Regions from separate parts of the Thioalkalivibrio sp. ARh3 genome, predicted to be linked through region 1. Evidence: riboswitches for the same ligand, from Rfam matches in the RefSeq annotation. Region 1 holds a riboswitch; the other holds the start of a gene.
What was found. Region 1 has a riboswitch for cobalamin ahead of C995_RS0111430 (porin). Riboswitches for the same ligand answer to the same signal wherever they lie in the genome.
Positions count from the first base shown of each region.

Region 2: linked by a shared signal. The riboswitch ahead of bluB (5,6-dimethylbenzimidazole synthase) and the one ahead of C995_RS0111430 (porin) in region 1 are both predicted to bind cobalamin.

Region 1 is NZ_KB897951.1:268,802-284,663, forward strand. Features, by position in the region: gene C995_RS0111390 (precorrin-8X methylmutase) at 1-646, shown strand, start outside; gene C995_RS0111395 (precorrin-2 C(20)-methyltransferase) at 643-1,398, shown strand; gene cobJ (precorrin-3B C(17)-methyltransferase) at 1,395-2,186, shown strand; gene C995_RS0111405 (cobalt-precorrin-6A reductase) at 2,159-2,977, opposite strand; gene C995_RS0111410 (bifunctional cobalt-precorrin-7 (C(5))-methyltransferase/cobalt-precorrin-6B (C(15))-methyltransferase) at 2,982-4,217, shown strand; gene C995_RS0111415 (cobalamin biosynthesis protein) at 4,247-4,675, shown strand; gene cobM (precorrin-4 C(11)-methyltransferase) at 4,675-5,439, shown strand; gene C995_RS0111425 (cytochrome c) at 5,497-6,057, opposite strand; gene C995_RS0111430 (porin) at 6,079-7,194, opposite strand; cobalamin riboswitch at 7,323-7,556, opposite strand; gene C995_RS0111435 (cytochrome-c peroxidase) at 7,815-8,795, shown strand; gene gltX (glutamate--tRNA ligase) at 8,945-10,351, shown strand; tRNA gene C995_RS0111445 (tRNA-Ala) at 10,394-10,469, shown strand; gene C995_RS0111450 (hypothetical protein) at 10,495-10,725, shown strand; tRNA gene C995_RS0111455 (tRNA-Glu) at 10,746-10,821, shown strand; gene C995_RS0111460 (AAA family ATPase) at 10,885-14,709, opposite strand; gene C995_RS0111465 (hypothetical protein) at 14,859-15,359, opposite strand; gene C995_RS0111470 (hypothetical protein) at 15,501-15,764, opposite strand; gene C995_RS0111475 (deoxyribodipyrimidine photo-lyase) at 15,792-15,862, opposite strand, start outside.
Region 2 is NZ_KB897949.1:260,765-276,626, forward strand. Features, by position in the region: gene C995_RS0108160 (cobyric acid synthase) at 1-899, opposite strand, end outside; gene cobD (threonine-phosphate decarboxylase CobD) at 896-1,855, opposite strand; gene cbiB (adenosylcobinamide-phosphate synthase CbiB) at 1,908-2,810, opposite strand; gene bluB (5,6-dimethylbenzimidazole synthase) at 2,807-3,526, opposite strand; cobalamin riboswitch at 3,622-3,824, opposite strand; gene C995_RS0108180 (cobalamin-binding protein) at 3,980-4,873, shown strand; gene C995_RS0108185 (iron ABC transporter permease) at 4,880-5,851, shown strand; gene C995_RS0108190 (ABC transporter ATP-binding protein) at 5,851-6,705, shown strand; gene C995_RS0108195 (hypothetical protein) at 6,718-7,107, shown strand; gene C995_RS0108200 (pirin family protein) at 7,167-8,015, shown strand; gene glpK (glycerol kinase GlpK) at 8,183-9,700, opposite strand; gene C995_RS0108210 (VOC family protein) at 9,750-10,136, opposite strand; gene ispF (2-C-methyl-D-erythritol 2,4-cyclodiphosphate synthase) at 10,133-10,633, opposite strand; gene ispD (2-C-methyl-D-erythritol 4-phosphate cytidylyltransferase) at 10,630-11,379, opposite strand; gene ftsB (cell division protein FtsB) at 11,372-11,779, opposite strand; gene eno (phosphopyruvate hydratase) at 11,930-13,207, opposite strand; gene kdsA (3-deoxy-8-phosphooctulonate synthase) at 13,290-14,132, opposite strand; gene C995_RS0108240 (CTP synthase) at 14,226-15,862, opposite strand, start outside.

The DNA.
Region 1 (15,862 bases):
GAGCGATACCGCCGGGGCTGTACCCGATTACGAGCGCGACGGCGCAGCCATCTACCGGGAATCCTTCGCGATTATTCGATCCGAGGCGGCGCTGGATCGTTTTCCGGGGGATCTGGTCCCTGCGGTGGTGCGCATGATCCACGCCTGCGGCATGACCGACCTGCCACGGGACGTCGGGTTTTCGGCCGGCGTGGCCGGGGCGGCTCGCGCGGCGCTGGCCGCCGGCGCGCCGATCCTGTGCGACAGCAACATGGTGGCGCATGGGGTCACGCGGGCCCGGCTGCCGGCGGATAACCCGGTGATCTGCAGCCTCCGCGAGGACGGGGTGGCGGCTGCTGCCGAGCGTATGGGCACAACGCGTTCGGCGGCGGCGCTGGAATGGTGGCGACCGCATATGGAGGGTGCGGTCGTGGCGATCGGGAATGCACCCACGGCCCTTTTTCACCTGCTGGAGATGCTGCACCAGGGCGCGCCACGTCCGGCCGCGGTACTTGGTATCCCGGTGGGCTTTGTCGGTGCGGTGGAGAGCAAGGAGGCGCTGGCCGCCAGCCCGCTGGACCTCGAGTACCTGACCATCTTCGGACGCCGCGGTGGCAGCGCCATGGCCGCGGCGGCCATCAACGCCTTTGCGAGTGACCGGATATGACGACTTCTTCCCCTGTGAATGCATCCCCGGAGGCGGGCTGCCTGTATGGAGTCGGCACCGGGCCCGGCGATCCCGAGCTGCTGACGTTGAAGGCCGCGCGGCTGATCGCACAGAGTCCGGTAGTGGCCTACTTCTGCCGCCGTGGCGGGCGCGGTCAGGCGCGTGCGATCGTGGACGCCCACCTGGGTACCGGCCAGTGCGAGATGCCGTTGGAGTACCCGGTGACCAACGAGATTCCGCACGGCTCCGAGGAATACCGCTGCCGCATCGAACAGTTCTTCGACGCCTGTGCCGAGCAGCTGGCGGCCGAACTGGAAGCCGGGCGCTCGGTCGTGGTGCTGAACGAGGGCGACCCGTTCTTCTACGGCTCCTTCATGCACGTATACCTGCGGCTCAAGGAGCGCTTTCGCACGAGTATTGTGCCCGGAGTGACTTCGATGATGGCCTCTGCCGCCCAACTGCCAACTCCGTTGACCATGCGCGATGACCTGCTGACGGTGATCCCGGGCACGATGCCGATCGAGGATCTGCGCCAGGCCCTGCAGGGGACGGATGCAGCGGTCATCATGAAAGTGGGCACCCATCGCGATGCGGTGGTCGGTGTCCTGCAGGAGCTGGGGCTGAGTGAGCGCGCCTGGTACGTGGAACGCGCGAGCACCGCCGAGGAGCGGGTCCTGCCGCTGTCCGAGATCCCGGAACGGGTGCCCTATTTCTCGATGATCGTGATCCCCGGGCGCGGGGTTCGGCGATGAGCGGGGATGGCGGTCCGGTGGTCGGTCGGTTGAGTGTGGTCGGGGTGGGTCCGGCGGGGCCGGAATGGATCACACCGGAGGTCGCTGCTCGTCTCGAAGCGGCCACCGATCTGGTGGGGTACGGGCCGTACCTGGAACGGATTGCGGGCCCTCATCACCGTGTTCACGCCTCGGATAACCGCGAGGAACTGGCGCGTGCGATGCACGCCCTGGACATGGCCGCCGAGGGGCGGGACGTGGTCGTGGTCTCGGGGGGCGACCCGGGTGTATTCGCCATGGCGGCGGCGATCTTCGAGGCGCTGGAAGGGGCGCAGGCACAACGCTGGGCGGGAGTCGAGGTGGACGTGACTCCCGGGGTCTCGGCGATGCAGGCCGCCGCCGCGCGGCTGGGTGCGCCGCTGGGCAACGATTTCTGCGTGATTTCGCTGTCGGACAACCTCAAGCCGTGGTCGCTGATCCAGCGCCGGGTGCGGCTGGCGGCCGAGGCCGACTTCGCCATGGCGTTCTATAACCCGATCTCGCGCGCGCGGCCATGGCAGCTGGGGGAGGCCCTGGGCATCGTGCGCGAGGCCCAGGGTCCGGACACCCTGGTCATGCTGGCCACCGCGGTGGGACGCGGCGAACGCGAAGACGTGCAGATCTCCACCCTCGGCGAGGTGGACCCGACGACGGCGAACATGAGCACGCTGGTGATCGTGGGCGCCGCCTCCACCCGGGTGCTGGAGCGCCCCTCCGGCCGGCGCCACGTGTACACCCCGCGCTATGTCGAGTCGGCGGAGTCGCGGTGAACGCACGGGAGGCCTTCCAGCCACTCCAGGGCCGCCTGCGGGGCGTGGAAGCGGGGCACCCCGGGGGCGTCCGGCGGCCGGTCCACCATTACCACCGGGATGCCGCGTTCGCGCGCGGCCTGCAGCTTGGGGGCGGTGGCCTCGCCGCCGCTGTCCTTGGTGACCAGCACGTCGATAGCGTGGGTCTCCAGCAGCCGGTGCTCGTCGGCCAGGCTGAACGGGCCGCGGGCCCGCAGCCAGGTGACCCGGGGCAGCGCCGGCGGCGGTTCGGGCGGGTCGATGGTGCGGATCACGTAGTCCAGCTGGGGCGCGGCCGCGAAGGCCTCCAGGTGCTGGCGCCCGGTGGTGATGAGCACGCGCCGGCCGAGGCCGGGGAGCGCGCGGGCGGCGGCCTCCAGGTCGGGCACGCGCAGCCAGTGATCCCCGGGGCCGGCCTGCCACGGCGGCCGGGTCAGCCGGGCCAGGGGTACGCCGGCGCGGCGCGTGGCGGCGACGGCATTGGCCGAGATCTGCCGCGCAAACGGGTGGGTGGCGTCGATCACGGCGTCGATCGCGTGGTCGCGCAGCCAGGCGGCGAGGCCGTCGGCGCCGCCGAACCCGCCCGTGCGCCGCGGCAGTCGCGAGGGCGCGGGCCTGCGCGTGCGTCCGGCCAGCGACACGGTGGCGTGCAGCCGCGGGTGCCCGTCCAGCAGCAGTTCCAGGGCCGCGGCCTCGGTGGTGCCGCCAAGCAGCAGGATCTGCCGCGGGCGCGCCGCCCGGGGGCCGGTATCGGTGGATGAACGGGAGCTCATGAGGATGACCAGTCTAGCCACGAATGAGGAGCGAGCGCCATGGCTGAACATCGTCGGCGTGGGCGCGGAGGGGCTCGCCGGGCTGGCCCCGGATGCCCGCATGGCGCTGGACACGGCGGCGACGGTGATCGGCGGCGCCAGGCATCTGGAGATGCTGCCGGAGCGGCCGGGGCAGGAGCGCCTGGTGTGGCCGTCGCCGCTGGAGACCGCGCTGGACTGGATCGAGGCGCGCGCCGGGCAGCCGCTGTGCGTGCTCGCCAGCGGCGACCCCTTCTGGTTCGGGGTGGGCGCGACCCTGATGCGGCGTTTTCCGGTCGCGCAGACCTGCGTCTGGCCGGCGCCCTCGGCGTTCAGCCTGGCCGCTGCGCGCATGGGCTGGCCGCTGCAGCAGACCCGCTGCCTGTCGGTGCACGGCCGGCCGATGGAGGCGCTGCGGCCCTGGCTGCATGACGGCGCGCGACTGCTGATCCTGAGCCGCGACGGGGATACCCCGGCGGAACTGGCGCACTGGCTGACCGGGCTCGGCTTCGGCGATTCCACCCTGACCGTGCTGCAGTCCCTGGGTGCGGACCGCGAGGCGGTCGTCCGCGCGCGCGCCGGGGCCTGGCCGGAGGTCGCGATCGAGGCGCTGAACACCGTGGCGCTGGAGTGCCGGGCCGATCCGGCGGCGCAGGTGCTGGCTGCCAGTGCCGGCCGGCCGGAGGCGCAGTTCGAGCAGGACGGACAGATCACCAAGCGCGAGGTGCGGGCGGTGGCGGTGGCCCTGCTGGCGCCCGGGCGTGGCGAGCGGCTGTGGGACGTGGGCGCCGGCTCCGGTGCCATCGGCATCGAGTGGATGCTGGCGGATCCGGCCAACACCGCCGTGGCCATCGAGCCGCGCGCGGAGCGCCTGGAACGCATCGCGCGTAACGCCCGTACGCTGGGGGTGCCGGCGCTGCGGCGCATCCACGGGCGGGCGCCGGAGGTATTGAAAGACCTGCCGCCACCCGACGCGATCTTCATCGGCGGCGGGCTGACCACGCCGGGGCTGGTGGAGCACTGCATCGGCCAACTGCGCCCGGGCGGGCGGCTGGTCGCCAGCAGCGTGACCGTGGAAGGGGACGCGGTGCTGGCGGCGGCGCACGAGCGCCACGGCGGCGAGCTCACGCGGATCAACGTCAGCCGCGCGGAGCCGCTGGGCGGCATGGCCGGCTGGAAGCCGCTGCGGCCGGTGACCCTGTGGTCGCTGCGCCGGAGCTGAGGGAAACGCCGAGCGGGGCGCGTGTCCGGGTGACCCCCGGCGTCGGCTTCGCCTCGGCCTGCACGGCCGGCGAGCTGGAGGCACTGGTCCGCGAGGTGCTGGCCGAGGCGCACGCCGTGTTGCGGGCGGGGGGCGGCGAGGCGATCGAGATCTGGCAGCTGGCGGCCCCGGGGCACAAGGGCGACAGCCCGGTGCTGTGGACGGCCGCGCGCGACCTGGAGCTGGAGCCGGTGTTCGCGTCGGCGGCCGCGCTGGCCGCGCGCGACGCTGCCTTGTCCACGGACTCGGCGCGCTCGCGTGCCGTCGCCGGGGTCGGTTCGGTGGCGGAGGCGGCGGCGCTGGCGGTGGCCGGCGACGGGGCGCGCCTGCTGCTGCCGCGGCGGCTCTCCGCGCGGGCGAGCTGCGCGGTCGCGGTGCGCACGGTGAACGGGACGGACGAGCTTTTCGAGGAGGGGTGATGACGGTTCATTTTGTCGGAGCGGGGCCCGGTGCGGCCGATCTGCTGACCTTGCGCGGGCGCGATCGCATCGCGGCCTGCTCGGTGTGCCTGTATGCCGGTTCGCTGGTGCCGGAGGCGGTGCTGGAGCATGCCCCGGAGGGGGCGCGCGTGGTCAACACCGCGCCCCTGACGCTGGACGCGATCATGGAGGAGATCGAACGGGCCCACGCGGCGGGCCAGGACGTGGCGCGCCTGCACTCCGGCGATCTTTCGGTCTACAGCGCGCTGGGCGAGCAGATCCGCCGGCTGGAGGCGGCCGGGATCGAGTACAGCATCACGCCCGGCGTGCCGGCATTCTCCGCCGCCGCCGCGACCCTGGGGCGGGAACTGACGGTGCCGGAGGTGGCGCAGTCGGTGGTGCTGACGCGCACGCCGGGACGGGCGTCCTCCATGCCGGAGCGCGAACGGCTGGCGAGCTTTGCCGCGACCGGGGCGACCCTCGCGATCCACCTGTCGCTGCACAATATCGAGACCGTGGTCGAGGACCTGCGGCCGCACTATGGCTGCGACTGCCCGGTGGCGATCGTCTTCCGCGCCAGCTGGCCGGACGAGACCGTGGTGCGCGGTTCGCTGGGGAATATCGCGGAACGGGCGCAGGCCCTGACCACACGGCGCTCGGCGCTGATCCTGGTGGGCCCGGCGCTGGACCCGGGCGATTTCCGCGACAGTGCGCTGTACGACCCGGCGCATGTGCGCCGTTACCGCGGCATGGACGGCGACTGAGTGTCGGACGGTTGATCAGGAACGGGGCCACCAGGCGGCTCCAGGTTAAGGCGTGATTCAGCGACGGCGGTAGTTGTCGTGGCACGCGAGGCAGTGATGGCGCACGCCGTTCAGGACCTCGGTTGCGCGCAGCTGGAATTCCTCGTCCTCCAGGTCGTCGGCCGCGTCGACTTTTCGTTGCAGCTCGGCCGTGGCCTTGCGGAACGCCGCCTTGTACTCGGAGAACTCCGGATCTTGCCAGGCCCCGGGTAGTGCCCCGTCCTCTCCGTCCCGTGCGGGCGTCTCCTGCGCGAACCAGGTTTCGATCTCTTCGGCTCGGCTGGCCAGTTCGTCGGCGAGTTTGGGCAGGCGCTCGGCGAAAGGGGCGTTGTAGCGCAGGATCTGCTCGAGACTACGGTATACAGCCGAAGTCCCCTGCATGCTCTGCTGACGAAAGCGCTGGAAGGCCTCGGTCGCATCCACTTCAGCGGGATCGTCCAGGGTCTCGTCATAGTCGCCCCAGGGACCCGGCATCGGGACAGTGACCTCCGCGGTGGCCGGGCTGCCGGCGGCAGCCAGCAACAGGATCGCAAAGAGGGTGGTTCTCAACGGGTGATGGATCGGTTGCATCTGGTTCATGTCGATTCTCCCGGTCATTTCTCAGAAGCGGAACTGGTGCTGCAGGTGCAGATCCCAGGCCGAGGTGTCGGTGTCGCGGTCCAGCCACATCAGCTGGGTCTTGTGCCGCTGGCCACGGTGATACCAGTTCAGGCCGGCACCCCATTCACGCTGCCAGCGCTCGTCAGTGCCAAGATCGTCGCCTGCGTCGTGGCGCAATACGGCGTGGCGCGCGGCGAACTCCAGTCCCTCCACCGGCAGCGACTGCGCCAGTTCCAGTTCGGCCCCCAGGTCGTGGTAGCTCGCGGTGCGGTCGGGGGAGACATCGCGGCGGAAGGCCGCCAGCGACAGCGAGGTATGGGCGAACTTGACCACCGCGTCGGCGGTGGCGGTGATCCAGTCGGCGCGTTGGTTGGCCACCGTGTCTTCGATGCCGCGGCTCCAGTCGCGCAGGTGGTTGCGGCTGGTGGCCTGTACGCCGGCGCCCAGGGCGACGGTGCGCTCCACGGCCTGGCCTAACGTGGTGTTGTCACGTGGGACTGCGCCGACCGGGGCCCACGCGCCGCGCGCGCTGAACAGGTGGCCGGATGTGGAGGGGCGATCGTCGCGCTGATCCAGACGCCCGCGACCGTCAAACACGCCGATGGCCCATGCCCTGTCGTCGCCGGCGCCGCCCAGCAGGGCGATACCGGTGTCGCGGCCGGCCGGCACCTCGAACTGGTTACCGGCGATGCTCAGTTCGGTGAACAGGCGGTTGGGGCCACCGATGTCCCCCGACAGGCCGAAGGGGACCGTAAACTGGCCAGCCCGCAGGCCCAGGTGTTCACCCATTGCGTACTGCAACCAGATGTCGCGCATGGACAGCTCGCCGCTGCTGAAATCCGGCTGCAGGCGAAAGCTCAGATCGGGGTGGAACAGGGTGCCCGAGGTGTCCAGCCAGGCACGACGGAAGTCGAATTCGCTGCTGGAGCCATCCGGGTCTCGTTCGTAGCTGTAGCGGCCCTGAATCAGCGGATCCAGGGTGACCTGCAGACCGTCTTCCGCGTCGCCGAATTCGAAACCGGCTTGTGCCGGCGCGATGCCCGCGGCCGTCATCAGGCACAGGGTGGCCAGGGCCGGGACGGCATGTTGCCCCGGTCGGAGATGGGTATGGGTCATTGTTGGGTTGCTCCCTTGGACGCGCGACCCCGCACGCCGTGGATGAAACGACGCCGGAAGCTGGGCAGGGAGCAGGGTAGGCCGGGTGATGCGAACACGCCGGTCTGGCCCGCTCGGCCGCCCACCGCGGCGTCGGGTGTTCTCCAGGCCGGTCTCCGGACTCGCGGAGGAGATGCGCGATGCATCCACAGCGGATCGCCTTCCCGCGGCATCCCGGGGATGCGCCGCAGTGGCATTGGATCCGCCCGTCTCCGCCTACCGTTGCGGGGGCAGCGCCGGCCTTGCGAATGTCGATTCGCGCACCGGCTTCCCGATTATCCCCGACGGTTGGACGCCGGGGCACCTGGAGAGTGGTGGACCGTAGTTGAAGGATTTGAGGGGGTCAAGTTTGTCCGGGTATCCCGGGAAACGGTGTAGTGGAGGCGAACCCGGCTCCCCTGAAGGCTGATAATTGATGCAGATCATCTCCGGGGCGGATTTTGATCGCGACCAGGTTCCCGCGTCTGTAGGGTGGGCTTTAAGTGGTTTGGACCGAGTCTATATCGGCCCTCACCGATATCCGCTTCTCAGATGTCTGTTACTCAAGGGAGACCTGTATGAAAACGCTTTCCGGATTCCGCATGACGGCGCTGGCGGCCTGCGCGGCCGTCGCATTCGGGGCCGCAGTTCCGGCCGTGGCCGATACCGACTATTCCGAATACCGCGACGTGTTCGAGCCGCTGCCGGCGCTGCCGCCGATCCCGGCGGACAACTCGATGACCAAGGAGAAGATCGAGCTGGGCAAGATGCTGTTCTTCGAACCGCGCATCTCCAGCTCCGGCGTGATCTCCTGCGCGACCTGCCACAACCCGGCGCTGGGCTGGGCGGACCGCATCCCGCGCGCGGTGGGCCATGACGGTCAGGTCGGCGAACGCAACACCCCGACCGTGCTGAATTCCGGCTTCTTCACGGCCCAGTTCTGGGATGGCCGCGAGGACGATCTGGAAGGCCAGGCGCTGGGCCCCATCCAGGACGCGATCGAGATGGCGATGCCGCTGGAGGAGGCGATCGCGCGCCTGGAGGAGTTCAACGAGTATCAGGAGAAGTTCGAGGCCGCCTATCCCGATTATGACGGCGACAACGTGATCAACACCGACCACGTGGCCAAGGCCCTGGCGACCTTCCAGCGCACGCTGAACACCCCGAACTCGCCGCTGGATCGCTGGCTGGCCGGCGACGAGGGCGCGATGAGTGATCAGCAGATGCGCGGGATGAAGCTGTTCGCCGATAACGGCTGCGTGGCCTGCCACAGCGGGCCGGCGCTGACCGACAGCAACTTCCACCGCATCCAGGTGCCGGGCTCGGAGGACAAGGGCCGCTATCTGGTCACCGAGGACGAGGCCGACAAGTACGCGTTCAAGACCCCGACGCTGCGCAACGTGGCGCTGACCTACCCCTACATGAACAACGGCGAGACCGCCACGCTGGACGAGGCGATCCGCATCATGGGGGAAGAGATGCTGGGCATGGAGTTCAGCGATGACGAGGTCGCGGACATCGAGGCCTTCATGCATGCGCTGACTGGAGAGATGCCGCGCTTCGACATCCCCGCGCTGCCGTAAACACGGGCGTGCGAGACTGAATCCTCCTTGTGGGGATCCTTGCAGGCCGGGGCTTTGTCCCCGGCCTTTTTCGTTTCCGGGCGGTCGGTCCACGGCGCTTCTGCTACCCTGTGCGCCTTTCACGACCACCGGAATCGAGTGTCTGACGCATGAGCTTTCGTACCCGTTTTGCCCCCAGTCCGACCGGCTATCTGCATATTGGCGGTGCGCGCACCGCGCTGTTCTCCTGGCTGTATGCCCGCCACCACGGTGGCGAGTTCGTGCTGCGCATCGAGGACACCGATCTGGAGCGCAGCAACGCGGAATCGGTCAACGCGATCCTCGAGGGGATGAACTGGCTGGGGCTGACCTACGATCATGGACCGTTCTACCAGACGGAGCGCTTCGACCGGTACCAGGAAGTGATCGACCAGCTGATGGCCGCAGGCCACGCCTATCGCTGCTACTGCACGAAGGAAGAGCTGGATGCGATGCGCGAGGAGCAGAAGGCGCGCAAGGAGAAGCCGCGCTACGACGGCCGCTGCCGCGCGCGCACCGAGCCGCGTGAGGGCGTGGAGCCGGTGATCCGCTTCCGCACGCCGGACGAGGGTGTGACCATCGTCGACGACATGGTGCGCGGCAAGGTCGCGTTCCAGAACAGCGAGCTGGACGACCTGATCATCGCCCGCTCCGACGGCTCGCCGACCTACAACCTGACGGTGGTGGTCGACGACATGGACATGGAGATCACCCATGTGATCCGCGGGGACGACCACCTGAACAATACCCCGCGCCAGATCAACATCCTGAAGGCGCTGGGTGTGGAGCCACCGCGCTATGGCCACCTGCCGATGATCATGGGTCCGGACGGTGCCAAGCTGTCCAAGCGCCATGGTGCGGTCTCGGTGATGCAGTACCGAGAAGAGGGCTACCTGCCCGAAGCCCTGCTGAACTACCTGGTGCGCCTGGGCTGGGCACATGGCGATCAGGAGATATTCTCGGTGGACGAGCTGGTGCGCCTGTTCGACATCCAGGACGTGAACCAGTCCGCCTCCGCGATTAACCCCGACAAGCTTCTGTGGCTGAACCAGCACTACATCAAGACGCTGGACCCGGATCATGTGGCGCTGGAGTTCGGCTGGCATCTGGGCCAGCTGGGCATTGACCCGTCCAATGGCCCGGCGATGCGCGATGTGGTGATCGCCCAGCGCGAGCGCGCACGCACCCTGCGCGAGATGGCCGAGAACAGCGTGTATTTCTACCGCGAGTTCGAGGACTACGACGAGAAGGCGGCACGCAAGCAGCTCACGGCCGACGCCGAGGCCGTGCTCCAGACCCTGCACGACGGTTTCAGCGCGCTCGGTGCCTGGGAGAAGGAGCCGCTGCACGAGGTTGTGCTGCACACCGCCGAGCGCCTGGATTTCAAGCTGGGCAAGGTCGCACAGCCGCTGCGTGTGGCCCTGACCGGCGGTACCGTGTCGCCGCCGATCGACGATACCCTGGTGCTGATCGGGCGCGAGCGGTCGCTGGCCCGGATCGACCGGGCGCTGAAGAAAATTTCGGCGGAGGCGGGTTGACACTCCAGGGGGTGCTGGCTACAGTACGCGCTCGCCTGACACGGGGCCATAGCTCAGCTGGGAGAGCGCCTGCATGGCATGCAGGAGGTCGGCGGTTCGATCCCGCCTGGCTCCACCAAATTCGGGTGTAAGCGAGATCACCGATGCATCGTTTTGGGGTTATATCCATCTGGGTGGGTTTGGTGATCGCAGTGATTGGACTGTTCGGCGGTTTCGGGCTGATGTTCACCGGGGAGCAAACCTGGTCCAAGCCCTTGATTGCGGCGGTTCCGATTGGATTTCTTCTGGTGTTTACCGGTTTGGTGACCACGATCCTGTATCGTGAGACCGCCGGAGGCAAAAGAAGCGGCCGGCCCCAGGGCCCGCCAAACTAGCAACGAGACGTTGCCTCTACGTCCCCATCGTCTAGAGGCCTAGGACACCGCCCTTTCACGGCGGCGACCGGGGTTCGAATCCCCGTGGGGACGCCATTATTCCGAGAAGGCCCGAACCGTAAGGTTCGGGCCTTTTCTTTTTTGTGGCGGGGGCGTTGATCAGGCGAGACGCGGGTTAGGCTGCAGTCTCTCCTCGGGCGCGTACCGGCGCGGGATGATGCAGTGGTTGATGCGCAAGAGTTCGCGCTCGCTCCACTGGCGCCAGACATCGTCGCGCGCAAAGCGAGCATAGTCGAGCAGGGTCAGCCGCTCGATGTTCGGGTTGCCGTGGTCGTGCGCCAGCCGTCTTGCCCGCTCCAGTTCCTGCCAGCCCTCGTCGTCGATGCTGTCGCTGCATTCGAGCAGTGCATGGGCGCGCAGCCGGCGAATCGCGGGCTCGAAACCATGGTCGCCTCGATTCAGGCAGTTCCTCAGCGCCTCGGTCGCGATTTCCAGGCGCTCTGACGGCTCGACGCCGGTTGCATGCAGTGCGTCGAGCAGGAACAGCTGAAAGATGGTGCTGACGCCGTCCATGATGTGACGCAGGGCTTCTGCCTGTTCCCGGAGTGGTGCCACGGCGGAGGTATCGCCTTGACGGGCGAGGGCCCAGTGCTGGAGTGCCAGGCCGGAGGCCCGCCAGAGTGGATAGTCGTAGGCGTCCGCGATCGCGAGCGCGCGGTGGGCGGAGGTCAGGGCCTCGTCGGGATCGTCGGCGAAGAAACCGAGCGCCGCGCGGAAGGCATAGACGAAGGCCTCGGTAGGCCGGTGCTCCAGCGGCGCGGCCTCGGCGCAGGCGGTATCCATTTCGTCCCAGGCGCGGGCATGGTTGCCGAAAAAGAGAAGCGTCCAGGCCATGAACCCACGCGCACTGATCGCGGGGTTCTCGGTATGGCGCGCGACGAGGTGGGGGTGGTCGTCCTCGCGGTACAGTGCAAGCGCCCGTGTCTGGTGTTCCAGGGCCAGCGGGAACTGGCCACTCCAGAAATGGGTGTTGCCCTGGACGTAGTGCGCGGCGATCTGCAGCAGGCGGTCGCTCGACTGCGCTGCGACCTGCTCCATGTCGTTGGCCAGGCGGTGGGCCTCGTCGAAGCCGTGCCAGGACCCCGCGCCGTGCCACAGGCCCCAGAGCACACGGAAGTACTGGACTGCATCGCGTTGGGGCGTGGTGACCCGCAGGGCCCGTTCGAAGATGGCGTGGACGGTGCGCGAGCCGTAGCCAAGTAGCGCGAGATTCGAGGCGCCGAGTCCCCCGAGGGCGCGCAGCGTTTGCTTGTCGCGTTCTCCCGAGGGTTCCCGGTCGGCGAGCTCGCGATCAAGGCAGATGAGGGCATCTTCGAAGTAGCGCGAAGCCTCCAGCAGCATGCCGCGCGCGAAAGCGGTCTCGCCCGCCTCGAGCCAGGCGGGCACCGCCTCATCCAAACGCCCGGCTTGATAGAGGTGGTTGGCGACCTGCCCCCAGTCGGTGTGGCTCGTGCCTTCATCATCGCGCAGGAGGTCGGCCAGCCGACCGTGCAGCCGCGTACGCTCGGTCAGCAGCATGGATTCATACGCGGCCTGACGGAACAGGGCGTGACGGAAACGATAGCGCACCCCATCCAGTACGCCGACGGGTTCGATGAATCCGCGGCCCGTGAGGCGGCTGAGCTGGCGCCGGATTGCGTCGGCCGGTTGTCCCAGCAGGTGACTCAGCATTCGGGTGTCAAAATCGCGCCCGATCACGGCCGCCGCATGGGCCAGGTCGCGTGAGGTACCGGTTTGTTCCAGGCGCGCCACGAGGAGGTTGGACAGGCCCGGCGGCAGGCTGTCGGGCAGGGCGCCGCTACGCGCCGCATCCAGGGTGTAGCGCGTCAGCTCCTCCAGAAAGAGGGGGACTCCCTCGCCGCGTTCGACGAGTTGATGGCGCAGGTGCGTAGACAGGCGATGCTGGGCATCGAGGCGCTCGATGATTTCGTGGGCGGCGGCCTCGGGCAGTGCGTGCAGGCGCAGATGCTCAAGGGCGACATCGCGCCAGTTGGAGCGAAAACTCATGCGCGCAGTGAGCACGACCATTAGCGGCTGCTCGGGCAGGTGCTGGTACAGGCGTCGGAGAAGCTCGGCGGTGCCCGAGTCCATCCAGTGCACATCGTCGCAGATCAGCAGGATGGGGCCACGCATTGCCCGACGCCGGGTGAGATCGACAAGCACATCGATAATGCGATCCCGGTCCAGCCCATTCGCAGCGAGGCGCTCGAGGTCGTTGCTGTCAGGGTGCGTGAGCCAGTGGGACAGGGTAGCGGCGGCGTCAGGATGAAGCGACTGCGTGGCGGCAAGAGCGTGCGCCAGGCGTCGCTCGCGGCTGGCATTCATCGTCCCGCGTCCAACCCATGTGGCGAGCGCCTGGCGCACGGGGGTCAGCAATTGCCGTGAACGGTCTTCGCGACACTTCAGCAGGAAGCGCGAGCGCGCCTGCCCGCGGATACGCTCGTCCAGGTGCCGGGCGAGACGGCTCTTGCCCAGTCCAGCCTCTCCCTGGATCAGCACGAAGTGCGGGGTGCGTTCATTGAGTGTCTGGTGCCAGACCTTCTGCAGGCGTTCAAGCTCCGCCGTACGCCCGGCCAGCGGGGTCAGCCCTCGGGCATGCTGTGCATCCACTCGATCCAGGGGCCCGGGGTTGCCGGTAACGCGCTGACTCCCCGCGAGTTCCCCCGTAGCGCCCTCGTGGGGGCTGAACAGAAAGTATCCCGAGACTCGCTGGTATACGGACGGGGATACCACGATCGTCCCTGTGTCCGCTGATCGCGCCAGCACCTGTGCACGCTGGCTAAGTTGGCCGGCGGGATCGGGGATATCCGGGTCGACGCCGGTTACGATGAGGTCGGTATCGACACTCATGCGGAGTTGGCAGTTGGCTGGGGCTGTCTGCAGGGCTTGCCAGGCGGCATGGACGGCATCCACGGTAGCCTGTTCGCGCCCCGCGGGATAGCCGAAATAGGCAAGAAGACCGCTGCCGGGTGCGCGAACGACATGGCCCCGGTGGTTCAGCAGGACCAGATCCAGTTGTTCCAGCGCGTGTTGCATGCGCTCGTGCTGCAATTCGACATCGAGATCCGCGTCCGGCTGGACCAAACAGGACACGACAGTGACACGGCGCCGTTCAGCGCGCAGGGCAGCCGTTTCGGATCCGGCATGCAGGGACGCCGGCGCTGTTGCCTTCGGGGTTGGGGTTGCTATCTCGTCGCGAGTGCGAATGAGCAGATTGCCAGGGTCTTCCCCTGTCTGTTGCTTCAGTCGCTCGAAGTGTTCCAGTGCCCGCTCGCGATTTCCCATGCCGGCCATCGTCAGCATGAGCAGGCGGTGGAGGGCTTTCTCGTGGGGCTCGAGCGCAAGCAGGCGCTGGAGCTCGGCAAGCAGGGATTCGGCGTCAGCGGAATGACAGAGGTCCGCGAGGTTTTCTTCGATCAGGGTGAGCAGTTGGGACCAGTAGTGCTCGCGCTGTGTCTGGGCCCAGGCGGCGAGTTCGGGTAGATCCTGAAGTGCCCGCACGGGCTGGAGGAACGGGCCATGGTATTGCCGGATCACCGCAAGGACTTGGGTGGCCAGCTGGTTGGGGCTCAGGTTGCCGCGGTCAGCGCGCAGGCGGCGCAGGGCGATCACGTCGATCTCGGCACCAGGCTGAAGCCGAAAATGGGCGTAGCGTGGCGTGGCCTCGAGCAGGCCAGGGCTTGGCCCGTCGGGCAGTTGTCGCCGCAGCTGGAAAAGCCCCTGGCGCAGGTTGACGCGCGCGCTGTCGCTGTCGAGCTCGGGCCAGAACAGGCGTGCCAGTTCCTGGCGGGGCACACGTCGTGGGCATTCAGCCGCCAGGTAGGTCAGCAATAGCCCCAGCTTGGTGCCGGACAGGGCCGCCACATCGCGGCCCTCGATCCGCACGCCGACTGTGCCAAAGGTCGTGATCTCGAGATGAGCCAACCATTCCCCCTGTCGCAAACGCCGGGCGCGTCCTGCCTGACGACACTGCCGCCGTTGCGGGTGTCCGGCCGGTTATTGCGCGCCTCGCCCGCGATGTATGACCGCAAAGACGATACCACGCGAATTGTAACGTTATTTGGGGTGTTGGGTCAGTCGATCCGGATGGTGGTGTAGCCCTGCTGCTCGTAGCCCATGATGGACAGGAAGGTATTGCCCACCAGGTTGATACCCGGAACCAGGTCTTCCTGCCCGAGATCGAAGCGGCGGGTGGCGATGTAGCAGGCCTCCATGTGGACGCCGTCCAGTTCCTGGATGTCGGCCAGACGGTCATGGATGTGGCGCACCGCCGAGACGTCCTCGATCTCCAGGTGGTCGGTATCGCGCGCGATCAGCGCGGCGGCACCCCCGCGAAACGCGAACACCATGTTCGGCTCCAGGCCTTGGCGCACCATGTCCTCGTAGGTCTCTTCGATGACGCTCAGCCGGGCAATCAGGCGTTCAGGGTCGCCGATGGTGATGTCCCAGAGGATCTGGCCGTGTTCCAGCCCCGCAATCGCGCGCTCGTCGGAAGGCTTTTCCGCCGCCGCCGGGCTGGCGAGCAGAAAAGCCAGCAGGACAGTGCCGAGAATGCCGATCAGCCGATACTTCATGGCGAACCCCTTGCCGACGCCAGGTCGGTTTCTGTCGTGACTATGCTCCGAGTTTAGGGCATGGGGCCCATCTGCACACGAGTCCCCATGCCCCAGACTCCTTCGGGGAGGAGCCGGGCTGGATGACCCCCCGCGGGCCACTTAGTGCCCGTGGTAGCCCTTGTGCAGGTACTCGACGCCCTCGAGGGTTTGCACCTGGATCTCTCGTACCGGGATGAAGCGCGCGGAGCCGGGCGCGACGATCTCCTCGGTCACGCGAATGCGGTAGGGGGCTTTGGAGTTCAGGATCTGCCCGACGTAGCGCTTGCCCTCATGGGTCACGCGTACCGGGGTGGTCTTGTCGTGGCGGCTGAAGTTGTAGCTAACACCTTTGGGGTAGTTCAGGTTGCGTTCGGAAAAGGTCATGTCTGGGCCTTGCTGGATTGATGTTCTTTAACGGGATGAAGTCTTCTTGATGGCCTCGAAGGCCTCCAATGCGGCCTGGCGGCTGGCTTTCAGATCCA
Region 2 (15,862 bases), on a different contig from region 1:
TTGGAGCCCGGCAGGATGACCAGGTCCGCCGGCTGCAGCGACTCGCCCGGGCCGGCGAAGCGAAGATCCACACCCGGGTGCAGGCGCAGCGGATCGAAATCGGTATGGTTGGAGATGCGCGGCAGGGCCGGCACGACGACCTTAAGGGCATCCGCACGCTTCTCCGGCACCGCCTCGCGCGGCAGGGCATCCTCGGCATCCAGGTACAGCCCGTGCAGGTACGGGATCACGCCCAGCACCGGCTTGCCGGTCTCCTGCTCCAGCCAGTCCAGCCCCGGCTGCAGGAGCGAAATATCGCCGCGAAAGCGGTTGATCACGAAGCCCTGCACCCGCGCGCGTTCGGTCTCGCTCAGCAGCGCCAGCGTGCCCACAAGATGCGCAAACACGCCGCCGCGGTCGATATCCGCGACCAGGATCACCGGGCAGTCCACCGCCTCGGCAAAGCCCATGTTGGCGATGTCGCCTGCCCGCAGGTTGATCTCCGCCGGCGAGCCCGCGCCTTCCACCAGTACATGCGCATACTGCGCAGTCAGCCGTCGATGCGAGGCCAGCACGGCCTCGCGGGCGACGGGCTTGTAGTCGTGGTAGGCACGGGCATCCAGCTCGGCCGCCGGGCGGCCGTGGATGATCACCTGCGCCCCCTGATCGGAGCTGGGCTTGAGCAGCACCGGATTCATGTCGGTATGCGGCTCCAGGCCGCAGGCGGCGGCCTGCAGGGCCTGGGCGCGCCCGATCTCGCCGCCGTCCAACGTGACCGCGCTGTTCAGCGCCATGTTCTGCGGCTTGAACGGCACCACCGACAGCCCGCGGCGGTGCAACACCCGCGCCAGCCCGGCCACCAGCACGCTCTTGCCGGCATCCGAGGTGGTGCCCTGCACCATGAGCGTTGTACCGGTCATGCCCGTTGTAGCCCCGCTTCCAGCCGCTGCCACTCGGCGTCGCTCCCCGGCAGGCCGAAGCGCAGGCTGGCGGGACGGTCGAAACGACGCACGAGGATGCCCTGACGCGCCAGCGCATCCTGGATCACCTGCGCGCGTTCGGTCCTGCACCACTGGAAGAGCGCCGTCCCCCCCGCCGGCGGCAAGCCGGCGTCCCGCAGCAGTGTCTCGAGCCGGCGCCCGGCCTCCTGCAGCCGCCAGCGCGTCTGTGTCTGCCACGCCCGGTCATCCAGCGCCTGCTGCGCCACCCACCGCGCGGGACCCGGCACGCTCCACGGCCCCAGCAGCTCGGCGATACGCCGCAGCCAGCCGTCCCGGGCCAGCACGAAGCCGACCCGCGCCCCGGCCAGGCCAAAGAACTTGCCCAGCGAGCGCAGCACGAACAGCCCCTCGCGCGGCGTATAGCCGGCCAGGCTCTGCTCGGGCGTGGTGTCCATAAAGGCCTCGTCGACCACCAGCCAGCCGCCGCGCGCAGCGAGCGTGTGGTGCCAGTCGAGCAGCGTCTCGGGGTCGAGATACGCGGCGGTGGGGTTGTTCGGATTGACCAGCACCAGTACGTCCAGCGTGGCCGCTGCCCCGGCGAGCTCGTCTTCGCTCAGCGCGACCACTTCGTGTCCGGCCGCCCGCCAGGCACGGGCGTGCTCGTTGTAGCTCGGCTCCAGCACCCCGACACGCGCACGCTTCCCGCGCAGCCGCGGTAGCGCCTGGATCGCCGCCTGGGAACCGGCGACCGGCAGCAGCGATTCGGCGCCGTAGTACGCCCGGGCCGCGGCCTCCAGCCCGTCATCGTCCTCCGGCAGGCGCTGCCAGACCTCGGCGGGCACCGATCCAACGGGATAACCGTGCGGGTTGATCCCCGTGGACAGGTCCAGCCAATGCGCCGCGGGGATCCCGTAATGCGCCGCCGCCGCACGCACACCGCCCCCGTGGACCTGCTCCAGCGGCCCGCTCGCGGATTCGGTTGTGGCGTTAGACGAATACAAGCATCAGTACTCCTGTTGCGATGGCCACTAGCCAAATCGCCAGCGCGCGATCCACCAGCCGCAGCGCGGCGTCGATGGTGCCCGGACCCGGGGCGGCGCCAGCACCGAGAACCGGCCGGTCCTCGATACCCCCGGCATAGCGTGCCGGGCCGCCCAGTGTCACCCCCAGCGCCCCGGCCCCGGCGGCCATCACCGGCCCCGCGTTCGGGCTCTTCCAGCGTCTGCCCTGGTCGCGCCAGCAGCGCAGCGCCGTGCGTGTCTGCCCGGCCAGCGCATAGGCCAGGCTGGTCAGGCGCGCCGGGACCCAGTTCAGGATATCGTCCAGCCGCGCCGCGACCCGCCCGAAGCGCGCATGGCGCGGCGTGCGGTAGCCCCACATCGCATCCAGCGTGTTCACCAGCCGGTAGACCACGACACCCGCCGCACCCGCGACCAGGAACCAGAATACCGTCGCGAACACCGCGTCGTTGCCATTCTCCAGTACCGACTCCGCCGTGGCCGCACGAACACCCGACGCGTCCAGCTCCGAAGTGTCACGGCTGACCAGCATGCCAACGGCCTCCCGGGCGCCGGGCAAGTCCCCGGCCTGCAGGGCATCGGCCACGCGACGGGCGTGCTCCTCCAGCCCGCGCCCGCCGAGCGCCAGCCACAGCACGGCCAGCTCGACCAGCCAGCCAGCCGGAAGACGGCTAAGCCACCAGGCCGCGAGTCCGAAGGGCACGACCAGCGCCAGCACCCAGAAGCCGCCACGCCAGACCGAGTCCGCATGGCCGAACCACTCCGCCTGGGCCGCCAGCGTCCCGAAGCCGGCCAGCGGATGGCCACGCCGCGGATCCCCCAGCAGCCGATCCAGCACCAGCGCGGCGACCAGCAGTGCAAAGGTGGTCATGCGCGGCGTCGAGCCGCGCGCGGCACATCCGCACTCGAATCCCGTTGTTCCCAGCGATTCTCGAACACCAGTTCATCCAGCGGCCGTCGCTGATCCCAGCCCTCGGTTTCCAGCATCGGCCGCTCGTAGAACGCATCCACATGACCCAGGCACAGAATCGCGATCGGCCAGGCCCCTTCCGGCATCCCCAGCTCCCCGGCCAGCCAGTCCGGGTCGAACAGGGATACCCAGCCCATGCCCAGGCCCTCGGCCCGCGCCGCCAGCCACAGGTTCTGGATCGCACAGGCGGCCGAGCACAGGTCCATCTCCGGGATCGTGCGCCGGCCCAGCACGTAGCGCTCGCGCCCGTCGGTCAGCGCGACTACCAGCAGCTCCCCGGCATCGCGGATGCCTTCCAGTTTCAGCCGGTGCACCTCGGCCGCGCGCTCGCCGCAGGCCTCGGCCGTGCGCGCCTGTTCCGCCGCTACATGGCCATGCAGCGATTCGCGCAGCCGCGCGTCTGTTACCCGCAGAAAGCGCCAGGGCTGCATGTAGCCCACGCTGGGCGCCTGGTGCGCGGCCTCCAGCAGGCGCCGCAGGGTATCGGCGTCCACCGGGTCCGGGCGGAAATGCCGCATGTCCCGGCGCTCGCCGATCACGCGATAGACCGCCGCGCGCTCCGCCGAGGCGAACGCGTTGGGATTCTCTTCTGACTGGTTGGGGTCTGGGGCCGTCATGAGCTTCCGTCGAGGCGACGGCACGGCGAAGACACGAAGGAACAGGCATCAAGCAAGCACGCCTGCGCCCTCGACCGCTGCCCGCCGCACGGTCGCAGGATGAATCACCGCCAGGCCGGTCTCCGGGCTCGCGAGCGTCGGACAATGCCGATCGGCGGACGCCTTCCCGGGCCCAGGACCCAGTGGCCAGTCTGCCGAGCGATTTACCGCTCGCTTACCGTTGCGGGGGCAGCGCCGGACTTGCACCGGCTTCCCGTTTCACCTGCCAACTGCAGGCACCTGACGAAAGCGGAGCATGATACGCGCTCAGGGCGCCCCCGACCAATTTGGGCACCAAACCATCTTGGCCTTGCTGCTATGATGAGACGCTTTCGCTGGCCGCGTCCCGAACCGGAATCACCGTACTTTTTACATTACGAACAATCGACAACCATCGGATACTCAATGCTTTTAATGGTCTCTAAAAGCCAGCTGATAGTTCTTGTCGCGATGCTCCTGTCCGCGGCGCCGGCACTGGCCGAAACGATCACAGTGACCGACGATGACGATCGCGAGGTCACGCTCGACCGGCCCGCTGAACGCATCGTCAGCCTGGCCCCGCACATCACGGAAGTCCTGTTCGCCGTCGGTGCCGGAGACAAGCTGGTGGGTGTCACACAGCACAGCGACTTCCCGCCGGACGCGGAGGAGATCCCGCGGGTCGGTGGCTACAGCCGCATCGACCTGGAACGCGTGGTCGAAATGGACCCGGACCTGGTGGTCGCCTGGCGCAGCGGCAATTCCAGCTCGCAGATCGAGCGCCTGCGCGACCTGGGGCTGAACGTCTATGTCTCGGAACCACGCAGCTTCGAGGGCGTCGCCTCCAGCATGCGTCGCATGGCCCAGCTCGCGGGTACCGACGAACGCGGCGAAGCGGCGATCCAGGCCTTTCTCGACGAAATCGAGACGCTGCGGCTCGACTATGCCGACCGCGACCCGGTCCCGCTGTTTTACCAGGTGTGGGAACAGCCCCTGATGACGGTCAACGACGATCACCTGATCGGCGAGGCCATCCGCCTGTGCGGGGGCAAGAATGTGTTCGGCCACCTGGACCGTCTGGTTCCGCGCATGGACCGCGAGGCCGTGATCGAGGCCGACCCGGAGGTGATCATCGGCGGCGGCATGGGCGAAGACCGGCCGGACTGGGTGATTGCCTGGGAACAATGGGAGGACATGACCGCGGTGCAGCGCGACAACCTGTTCTTCATCCCGCCGTCGCTGCTCCAGCGTCACACCCCGCGGATTGCCGAAGGGACCCGGCTGATGTGCGAAGAGCTGGAACGGGCCCGTTCACGCCGGGACGACTGACCAGCCGTGACGCGCTCCTTCCTCCTCGCCACGGGGGTCCTGCTCCCGGTGTCGCTGCTCGCGATCCTGGTCGCGCTGGCCTATGGCAGCGTGGCAATCCCCGCCGGGGACTTGCTCGCCGTGATACAGGGCGAAGGGAGCCGCCTGCACAATACGCTGGTACTGGAACTGCGCCTGCCACGCGCCCTGGCCGCATTCGCCGCCGGCGGGCTGCTGGGCGTCGCCGGTGCCCTGATGCAGGTGTTGCTGCGCAATCCGCTGGCCGATCCCTATGTGCTGGGCCTCTCCGGGGGTGCCTCCGTCGGTGCCCTGCTGGCCATGCTCGCGGGCCTGTCGATGTTTTCGGTCTCGGTCGCCGCCTTCACGGGTGCCTTGCTGTCCACGGTGATCGTGTTCGGCCTCGCGCACGGCACCGGCAGCTGGACGCCGACCCGCCTGCTGCTGACCGGTGTGGTCGTGGCGGCCGGCTGGGGGGCGGTGATCAGCTTCCTGCTCGCCGTGAGCCCGACCGCGGAGCTCCCCGGGATGCTGTACTGGCTGATGGGCGATGTCTCCCACGCCCGCAACCCCTACCCCGCCTGGGGCGTGCTGGTGCTGGTCGTACTGCTGGCCCTGCCGCTGGGGCGGACGCTGAACGTCCTGGCGCGGGGCCCGATGCAGGCGGCCGCACTGGGTGTGGCCGTACGGCCGGTGGAGTGGACGATCTATGTCGTGGCGGCACTGATCACCGCCACGGCGGTCATGCAGGTCGGCGCGGTCGGCTTTGTCGGGCTGATCGTGCCGCACATGCTCCGGCTGATCTTCGGCAACGACCAGCGCGTGATCCTGCCGGCCTCGGCACTCGGCGGCGGCATCCTGCTGACGCTGGCCGACACCCTCGCCCGGACGATGATCGCCCCGGAGCAGTTGCCCGTCGGCGTGATCACCGCGATGCTGGGCGTCCCCGTATTCCTGTTCCTGCTGTACCGGAGCCGCTGATGTCGCCGCGCACTGCCGACCCCCAACGTCATGGCGATCCCCGCACGTCCGGCACCGAGAGCGTGCACGAGGCGCCGGGGCCGGACACCCTTCTAGCGACCCACGATCTGGTCATCGATATACCGGAACGCGCCAGCGGCGCGCCCCTGGACCTGACCATCAACCCGGGACAGTGCTGGGGCATCCTCGGCCCGAACGGCGCGGGCAAGAGCACCCTGCTGCACACCCTGGGCGGGCTGCGCGCGGCCCGCGCCGGAGAGATCCATGTGCAAGGCCGCCCGCTCCCCGAATACTCGCGTGCACATCTTGCGCGCGAGCTGGGCCTGGTGTTCCAGAAGCACCACGACGGCTTCCCGGCAACGGTACTGGAGACGGCCCTGATCGGCCGCCACCCCTACCTGCGGCCCTGGGACATCGAGACCGCCGAGGACTACGCCCAGGCCCGTGCGGCCCTGGTCCGGATGGACCTGGCCGAGCTGGAGCACCGCCTGGTGGACACCCTGTCCGGCGGCGAGCGCCAGCGCCTGGCCATCGCCACCGTACTCACCCAGAATCCGCGGCTCCTGCTGCTCGACGAGCCCACCAGCCAGCTCGACCTGCACCACCAGGTGGCGGTGCTGGACCATATACGCGGCATTGCCCGGGACGACCGCACCGCGATCCTGGTGCTACACGACGTGAACCTGGCGGTACGCTACTGCGATCACCTGCTGCTGATGTTCCCCGACGGCAAGGCCTGCTGGGGTCCGACACGGACGATGCTGGTACCGTCCGCGCTGGAACGGCTGTACAACCAGCCGCTGAGCACCGGCGAGATCGACGGCCAGCCGGTCTTCATGCCGACCATCCCGTAACGAGGACGCCCCGTGGAATTCTTTCGCACCCTGCCCCTGCGGGCTGGCACCGATTCCCTGCAGGCCGAGCTGACCGTGCCGGCCCTGCCTCGGCTTTGCCCCGCTATCGACACGCTTGTTGAGGATGCCGGGCCGGATGCCGGAGTCGTCTACTGCCTGTGGGGCGAGTTTCGTGTCCGGCGCGAGTGCATCAATGGCGGGGTGCGCTTCAGCCTGCCGGGCTGCCCGAACGCACTCGCCTGGACCCTGACGACCGGGCATCCGCCGACCCCGGAGGCGGTCATGCTGCACCTGACCATCAACCGCCAGGAACACGACCCGGATTTCGTCGAGAGCCTTGAATTCTTTGCCGATAGCTGGCTGGAGCTGACATCGCTGCAGCCGCCCCATGACGGGCCCTGAATGCAATTTTCTTTTGCCTTTATGGTCGGTATGGTTGCAGGGTTCATCAAGGAGAAGTCATGACCCCCACACCGCCGGACAGCGTACGCACAGCCCACCCGACCCAGGACGGCGCGGGTGTGAAGATTCGCCGCATCCATGACTTTGGCGGCGGCCTGGACCCCTTCCTGATGCTCGACGAGCTTAAGGCCAGTTCGAAGGAGGACTACATCGGTGGTTTCCCCTCCCACCCGCATCGCGGCTTCGAGACGCTGACCTACCTCGTCCACGGCGGCCTGACCCACGAGGATTCGATGGGCAACCAGGGGCGTGTGGAGGCCGGTGAGGCCCAGTGGATGAGTGCCGGGCGCGGGGTCATCCACTCCGAGATGCCCCTGCTGGATTCGGACGGGCTGCACGGCTTCCAGCTCTGGGTGAACCTGCCGGCGCGGCGCAAGATGGACCCGCCGCGGTACCGCGACGTGCGCGCCGACGCGATGCGCCACCTGCCGGAAGACGACGGCCCGCTGCACTTCAAGGCGATTGCCGGCTCCTGGCAGACCAGCGCCGGGGATACCGAAGGCCCGCTGGAACAGATCGGCGAAGGCGCGGCCATGGCGGATCTGAGCCTGCCCGCCGGCTACCGCCTGTCGCTGGCCGTCCAGCTGGACGACCGGGTGCTTGCCTATGTCTACGACGGCGAGCTCACCGGGCTGAAGACCGGCCAGCTGGGCACCTGGAGCGGGCAGACGCAGATCCACCTGATCGCACAGCAGGATGCGCGGGTGCTGCTCTTCAAGGGCCGCCCGCTGGGCGAACCGATCGCCCACTACGGCCCGTTCGTGATGAACACCTCGGACGAGATCGAGCAGGCGATCAGCGACTACCAGTCCGGCCGGCTCGCGGCCGAGCCGGCCAGCATCGGCTGACCCGGCAGGGTCTGGCTCTGGCAGGGGCTTTCGCGGGCAAGCCCGCTCCCACAGACTTCAGGGTAGCGCCGGGTAAAAGTCATCGCTCTACCCACTGCCCCCTGTGGGAGCCGCCTTGGCGGCGAAGCCCCTGCCCACGCCAGCCAGCTCCCCCGACCACCCGCCCGCTAGTCGGTCGCCTCGTGGTCGTCCTCGCGCGCCCACCCCATCGTGCGTTTCACGGCCTTCTTCCAGCCCCGGTAATAGCGATCGCGGGTGGCCGCATCCATCTGCGGCTCGAATACCCGGTCCAGCTGGCTCTTCTGCGCCAGTTCGTCGCGCGTCCAGAAGCCCACGGCCAGCCCGGCCAGATAGGCGGCCCCCAGGGCAGTCGATTCCGTGACCACCGGGCGCTCGACATTCACCCCGAGCATGTCGGCCTGGAACTGCATCATCACGTTGTTGGCGACCGCACCGCCGTCGACGCGCAGGCCCTTCAGCGCGATGCCGGAGTCCTGCTCCATCGCGTCGATCACGTCCTTGGTCTGGTAGGCCAGCGAGTCCAGCGTGGCGCGGGTGATGTGTTCCTTGCGCGTGCCGCGCGTCAGCCCGAAGATCGCCCCGCGGGCATACATGTCCCAGTACGGAGCCCCGAGCCCCGCGAATGCCGGGACGACATAGACGCCGTCGGAGTCCTCCACCTTGCTCGCGTAGTATTCCGAGTCCTCGGCCGAATCGATCAGCTTGAGCTCGTCCCGCAGCCACTGGATCGCGGCACCGGCAATGAAGATGGAGCCCTCCAGCGCATACTCGACCTGGCCATCGACGCTCCAGGCGACGGTCGTGAGCAGACCCGAGTGCGAAGTGACCGGCTCGGTGCCGGTGTTCATCAGGAGAAAGCAGCCGGTGCCATAGGTGTTCTTGGCCATGCCGCGATCGAAGCAGGTCTGCCCGAAGAGCGCCGCATGCTGGTCGCCGGCCACGCCGGCGATGGGGATCTCGTGGGCCCCAAACATCTCGGTGCCCGTATGGCCGAGCACCTCGCTGGAGCCCCGGACCTCGGGGAGCATGGCCCGCGGGATCTCCAGTTCGTCCAGCAGCGTGTCATCCCAGTCCAGCTCGTGGATGTTGAACAGCTGCGTGCGCGAGGCGTTGGAGACATCGGTTACATGCCGCTCGCCTCGGGTGAGATTCCAGATCAGCCAGGTATCCATGGTGCCGAACAGCAGCTCGCCGCGCTCCGCGCGCTCGCGCGCACCGTCCACGTGATCCAGCAGCCAGCGCAGCTTGGTTCCGGAGAAGTAGGCATCCACCACCAGCCCGCTGCGTTCCCGGATGGTCTCCTCCAGCCCGCGCGCCTTCAGCTCGTCGCAGAAACCCGCAGTGCGCCGGTCCTGCCAGACGATCGCCGGGTGGATCGGCTTGCCCGTCTCGCGGTCCCAGACCACGGTGGTCTCGCGCTGGTTGGTGATGCCGATGGCCGCCAGCTGGGACGGTTTGATGCCACGGGTCTCGAGCACCTCGCGCGCCGCCCCGATCTGGGTGCCCCAGATCTCCATCGCGTCGTGCTCGACCCAGCCGGGCTGGGGGTAATGCTGGGTGAACTCGCGCTGGGCGACACCGATGATCGACGCCTCATGATCGAACAGGATCGCCCGGCAGCTGGTCGTGCCCTGATCCAGGGCCAGGATGTACTCGCCGTCCATGTTCCCTCCTCGTGCAGCGGGGGTTTCGGCGCGGCGCACCCGCGCGGTGTCAGCCCGCCTCGATCAGTTCGACGGTGTTGCCGTCCGGGTCGCGGACGAACGCGGCCGGTCGCCCGGACTGGCTGCGATCGGCCGGGTGCCCGGCGTTCTCCAGGCGTTGCAGCAAGGTGTCCAGACCACGCACGCGCAAGGCCAGGTGGCGATCGCGACCGCCGCGCACGTCGCGTTCGGTAGCGTCCGGATTGGGCACACCCAGCAGGTGCAGGGTCTGCCCGCCACCCAGGTCATACCAGAGCCCCGGAAAGCCGAGATCCGGACGCTCCACGGGGCGCAGCCCCAGGAGCTCGCCATAGAACCGCGCGGACGCCTCCAGATCGCCGATCACGACACTGACGTGATCCAGGCCCAGCACACTGGGGGATCGAGCCGCCGTCATACCTGCATCAACCCCGAGGAAGGCTCCAGCAGCACCACTGCCTGGGCCGCCACGCCTTCTCCGCGCCCGGTGAAGCCCAGGTGCTCGGTGGTCGTCGCCTTGACGTTCACGCAATCGGCCGCAAGCCCCAGGTCCGAGGCGATATGGTCCTCCATCGCCGCGACATGCGGGGCCATCTTCGGCGCCTGTGCGATCACGGTCGCATCCACGTTCACCGGACGCCACCCGGCCTCCTGGACGCGGCGCAGGGTCTCGCGCAGCAGGTCGCGGCTGTTCGCCCCGCGAAAGCGCTCGTCGGTATCGGGAAAGTGGCGGCCGATATCCCCCAGGCCCGCGGCCCCGAACAGGGCATCGCAGATCGCGTGCAACAGGACGTCGCCATCGGAATGCGCGACAAAGCCGTGATCGAACGGGATACGCACACCGCCCAGGATCAGATGATCGCCCGGCCCGAAGGCGTGCACGTCGAAGCCCTGCCCCACGCGCATGCGGCTCATGGCCGGAACCCCCCGTCCAGACGCCCCTGCTGCATCAGGTACAGCTGGGCCAGCTCCAGATCCTCGGCCCGGGTGATCTTGATGTTCATCATCGAGCCCTCGATCAGACGCGGACGGGCGCCATGCCATTCGATCGCGCTGGCCTCATCGGTAACCGGGTGTCCGGCCTGGCGCGCGGCCCGGTTGGCCTCCCGCAGCATGCCGAGACGGAACATCTGCGGTGTCAGCGCACGCCAGACGCGCTCGCGTTCCAGCGTGCGCTCGACCCGCCCATACTCGTCGCTCCACTTGACCGTGTCGGTGCTGGGTGTGGCCAGCAGACCGCCGACCGGGTCATCCCGCAGCGATTGCAGCAAATGGTCCAGGTCCGCGCGTGGCAGGCAGGGGCGTGCCGCATCGTGCACCAGTACCCAGTCGTCGGGGGAGGCCCGTTCCTGCAGAAAATCGAGTCCGTTCTGGACCGAGTCGGCCCGCTCGGCGCCGCCGGCGACACGAAAAAGGCGGCCCCCCGCCAACGGGAGATCCAGCGCGTCCGGGTCCACATCCGGCCCCAGCACCAGCACCACGCCGCGAATGCGCGGGTGCTCCAGGAAGATCGACAGGGTATGCGACAGGATGGTGCGCGGCCCCAGCGTCAGGAACTGCTTGGGTCGATCGGAGCCCATGCGCCGGCCCACGCCGGCCGCCGGGATCAGGGCCCAGTAGGCGGGTTCCGCGGAGGGGTTGTTGGTGTCGGGATCAGCCATCAAACGGATCCTCGGGTGGCAGCGTATCGGTTGCCGGCTCGCGTTCGCGGTCCGGGATCTCGGCGGGCCCCGGGGACACATCCCGCGCCGGGTCTGGCAACGGCTCCGGCACTGGACGCCGGTCGTCGTCCTCGCCGACCACAAAGAAGAAGATTTCGTCTTCGCGGATCATGCCCAGGTCGCGGCGGGCGCGCTCTTCCACTGCATCGGTGCCGGTACGCAGGTCCTGTACCTCGGCCTCCAGCGCCTGATTGCGCTGTTCCAGCTCGGCATTGGCCGCACGCTGCTCCTCTACCTGCTCCCGCAGGTCGCGTACATCGCGCCAACTACCCTCTCCCAGCCACAGCGGCCACTGCAACAGCAGTAGCAGCACGGCCAGACCGATCAGCAACCAGCGCATCAGCGATTCCTGCGGCCGGTCGCCACGGCCAGCCGCCAGGGAGAGAGTCGAGCTTCCATGCCCGGCATTCTAAGTCCCCTTGGCGGCCGGGCACAGGAACCGCCCCGCAGGCTGCGCACCTTGGCCGTGGCAAACGAGGCAACCGCGGCCCTATCGCCGGATGTTGAAGGCATCCATGCCGGGATAACGCGCCCGGGACCCCAGATGTTCCTCGATCCGGATCAGCTGGTTGTACTTGGCCACGCGATCCGAGCGCGAGAGCGAACCGGTCTTGATCTGGCCAACCCCGGTGGCTACCGCCAGATCGGCGATGGTCACGTCCTCGGTCTCGCCGGAGCGATGCGAGATCACCGCCGTGAACTTCGCCTGGCGCGCCAGCTCGATGGCCTCCAGGGTCTCGGTTACGGTGCCGATCTGGTTCAGCTTGATCAGGATCGAGTTGGCCACCCCCTTGTCGATCCCTTCCTGCAGGATCTGCGTATTGGTCACGAACAGGTCGTCGCCGACCAGCTGCACGCGGTCACCGAGACGCTCGGTGAGGACCTTCCAGCCATCCCAGTCGTCCTCGCCCATGCCGTCCTCGATGGTCAGAATCGGGTACTGGTCGACCCAGTGGGCAAGGTACTCGCAGAACTCGTCGGCGGAGAAGGCCTTGCCCTCGGAGTCGAGGTGGTAGCGGCCGTCGCGATAGAACTCGGAGCTGGCGCAGTCGAGGCCCAGCCAGATGTCCTGCCCGGCCTTGAAGCCCGCCTTGTGGATGGCCTCGAGGATCACCTCGATCGCGGCCGAATTGGACGGCAGATCGGGGGCGAAGCCGCCCTCGTCCCCCACGCCCGTCGCCAGGTTGCGCTGACCCAGCACCTTCTTCAGGGCATGGAACACCTCGGCGCCGTAGCGCACGGCCTCGCGCACGGAATCCGCACCCACCGGCAGGATCATGAACTCCTGCATGTCGACGCTGTTGTCGGCATGGGCGCCGCCGTTGATGATGTTCATCATCGGCACCGGCAGCAGATTCGCCTGCTCGCCACCCATGGCCTCGAACAGCGGCTGTTCGCGATCCGCCGCCTGCGCGTGCGCGGCCGCCATCGACACGGCCAGCAGCGCGTTCGCGCCCAGGCGCGACTTGTTCTCGGTGCCGTCCAGCTCGAGCATGCGGCGGTCGACCGCCGTCTGGTCCAGCTCCATGCCGCGCAGGGCGTCGCGGATTTCGCCATTCACATGGCCCACGGCCTTCTGCACGCCCTTGCCGCCATAGCGTGGCTCGTCGTCACGCAGCTCGAGTGCCTCGCGGGCCCCGGTGGAGGCCCCCGATGGCACCGCCGCGCGCCCCATGGCGCCGGAATCCAGGACAACGTCGGCCTCGACCGTCGGGTTGCCCCGCGAGTCGATGATCTCGCGGGCGTGAATCTCCGCAATCTGGGACATGCTCTCTCCTTGAAAATAAACCCATCCGCCTCGACAGTTGGAAGCGGAAGTTAAACGAAATTATTAGATCTGTAACCGTGCCTCAGCCCAACCCGTACTCGGCCTCGGCAAACGGCTGTGCCTTGGTGGCGGCATCCAGCGCCTTGAGCGTGCTCAGCAGCTCCGCCATGCGCGGCAGCGGCCATGCATTGGGCCCGTCCGAGAGCGCGCGCTCCGGGTCCGGATGGGTCTCCATGAACAGACCCGACACCCCGGAGGCAACGGCCGCCCGCGCCAGCACAGGGACGTATTCGCGCTGCCCGCCGGAGCTCGCGCCCTGCCCGCCCGGCTGCTGGACCGAATGCGTGGCGTCGAACACCACCGGGCAACCGGTCTGGCGCATCTGGGCCAGACCCCGCATGTCCGAGATCAGCGTGTTGTAGCCGAAGGAGACGCCGCGTTCGCAGACCATGATCTGGTCGTTCCCCGCCTCGCGCGCCTTGTCCACGACGTTGCCCATATCCCAGGGCGCGAGGAACTGGCCCTTCTTGATGTTCACCGGGCGCCCCTGACGCGCGACGTTCTGGATGAAGTTCGTCTGCCGGCACAGGAACGCGGGCGTTTGCAGCACGTCCACCACGGCCGCGACCTCGTCCAGCGGGGTGTCCTCGTGGACGTCGGTCAGCACCGGAACCCCCAACTGCCGCTTCACCTGCTCCAGGATGCGCAGGCCCTCTTCGATCCCCGGGCCCCGGAAACTCTTTGTCGACGAGCGATTGGCCTTGTCGAACGAGGACTTGTAGACAAACGGGATACCCAGCTCGTCGGTGATCGCCTTGAGCGTGCCCGCGGTGTCCAGGGCCATCGCCTCGGATTCGATCACGCAGGGGCCGGCAATCAGAAAAAAGGGCCGGTCAAGGCCGACTTCAAAACCGCAAAGCTGCATGCTCTGTCCTGTAGGGCAGCCGGTACCCTCCCGGGGGTCGGCCGCGAAGCGTCATAGTGACGACGTGCCCGAGAGACGCTTTTCCGCGTCTCTCTACTCCGTCAGCGCCGTCGTGGTCTCCGGCTCGCGCTCGTCCTGATAGGTGCGCGCGGCACGGATAAACCCGGTAAACAGCGGATGCCCGTCGCGCGGGGTCGAGGTGAACTCCGGGTGGAACTGGCAGCCGATAAACCACGGGTGGTCCGGCAGTTCCACCGCCTCGACCAGCTCGCCGGACTCGGACACGCCGGAGATGCGCAGCCCCGCCGCCTCCAGCCGTTCGCGATAGGCATTGTTGAACTCGAAGCGGTGGCGATGGCGCTCGCTGACCTCTTCGCGGCCATAGGCCTCCGCAATCCGCGAACCCTGGGCCAGTCGCGCGGACTGTGCCCCCAGGCGCATCGTGCCTCCGAGATCGCTCTCGGCATCGCGCCGCTCGATGCGGCCCTCTCGGTCCTGCCACTCGGTAATGAGGGCGATCACCGGGTGCGGGGTGTCCGGGGCAAACTCCGTACTGTGCGCACCTTCGAGACCGGCCCGGGCACGCGCGAATTCGATCACCGCCACCTGCATACCGAGACAGATACCCAGGTAGGGCACGCCGTGCTCGCGCGCATAGCGCACGGCCGCAATCTTGCCCTCCACGCCACGCTCGCCGAAGCCGCCGGGCACCAGGATCGCATCCAGGCCTTCCATCTCGCCCTGGATCTCGGCATCGGCCCCTTCCAGCTTCTCCGAATCGAGATAGCGAATGCGCACTCGGGTCCCGACCTGCACGCCGGCATGGGTCAGGGCCTCGTTCACGGACTTGTAGGATTCGGTCAGATCGACGTACTTGCCAATCATGCCCACGGTGACTTCGGATTCCGGGAACTCCATGGCGTTGACCACGTGCTTCCAGTCCGACAGGTCGGCCTGCGGGGCCTCGATATGCAGCTTGCGCAGGACGATGTCGTCCAGCTTCTGCGAATGCAGCCACAGCGGGATCTTGTAGATGTTGTCCACATCCACCGCGGAGATGACCGCCTTCTCCTCGACGTTGGTAAACAGCGCGATCTTGCGCCGTTCCCCCTCCGGGATCGGATTGGTAGCCCGACACATCAGGATGTCCGGCTGGATCCCGATCGAGCGCAGTTCCTTGACCGAGTGCTGGGTGGGCTTGGTCTTGATCTCGCCGGCCGCGGCAATAAAGGGCACCAGGGTCAGGTGCATGAACAGGGCGTTGTCGTGCCCCAGCTCCACGCCCATCTGGCGAATGGCCTCGAGAAACGGCAGGGACTCGATATCGCCCACCGTACCGCCGATCTCGATCAGCGCGATGTCGGCATCGCCCGCGCCCTCGCGAATGGAGCGCTTGATCTCGTCGGTGATATGCGGGATCACCTGCACCGTGCCGCCCAGGTAGTCGCCACGGCGCTCCTTGCGGATCACGTTCTCGTAGATCTGGCCGGTGGTGAAGTTGTTGCGCCGCGATGTCCGCACGCGCACGAAACGCTCGTAGTGCCCCAGATCAAGGTCCGTCTCCGCGCCATCGTCGGTCACGAAGACCTCGCCGTGCTGGAACGGGCTCATGGTACCCGGATCGACGTTGATATAGGGGTCGAGCTTGAGCAGCGTCACCTTGAGGCCGCGCGCCTCCAGGATGGCCCCCAGCGAGGCGGATGCAATGCCTTTGCCCAGAGACGAAACCA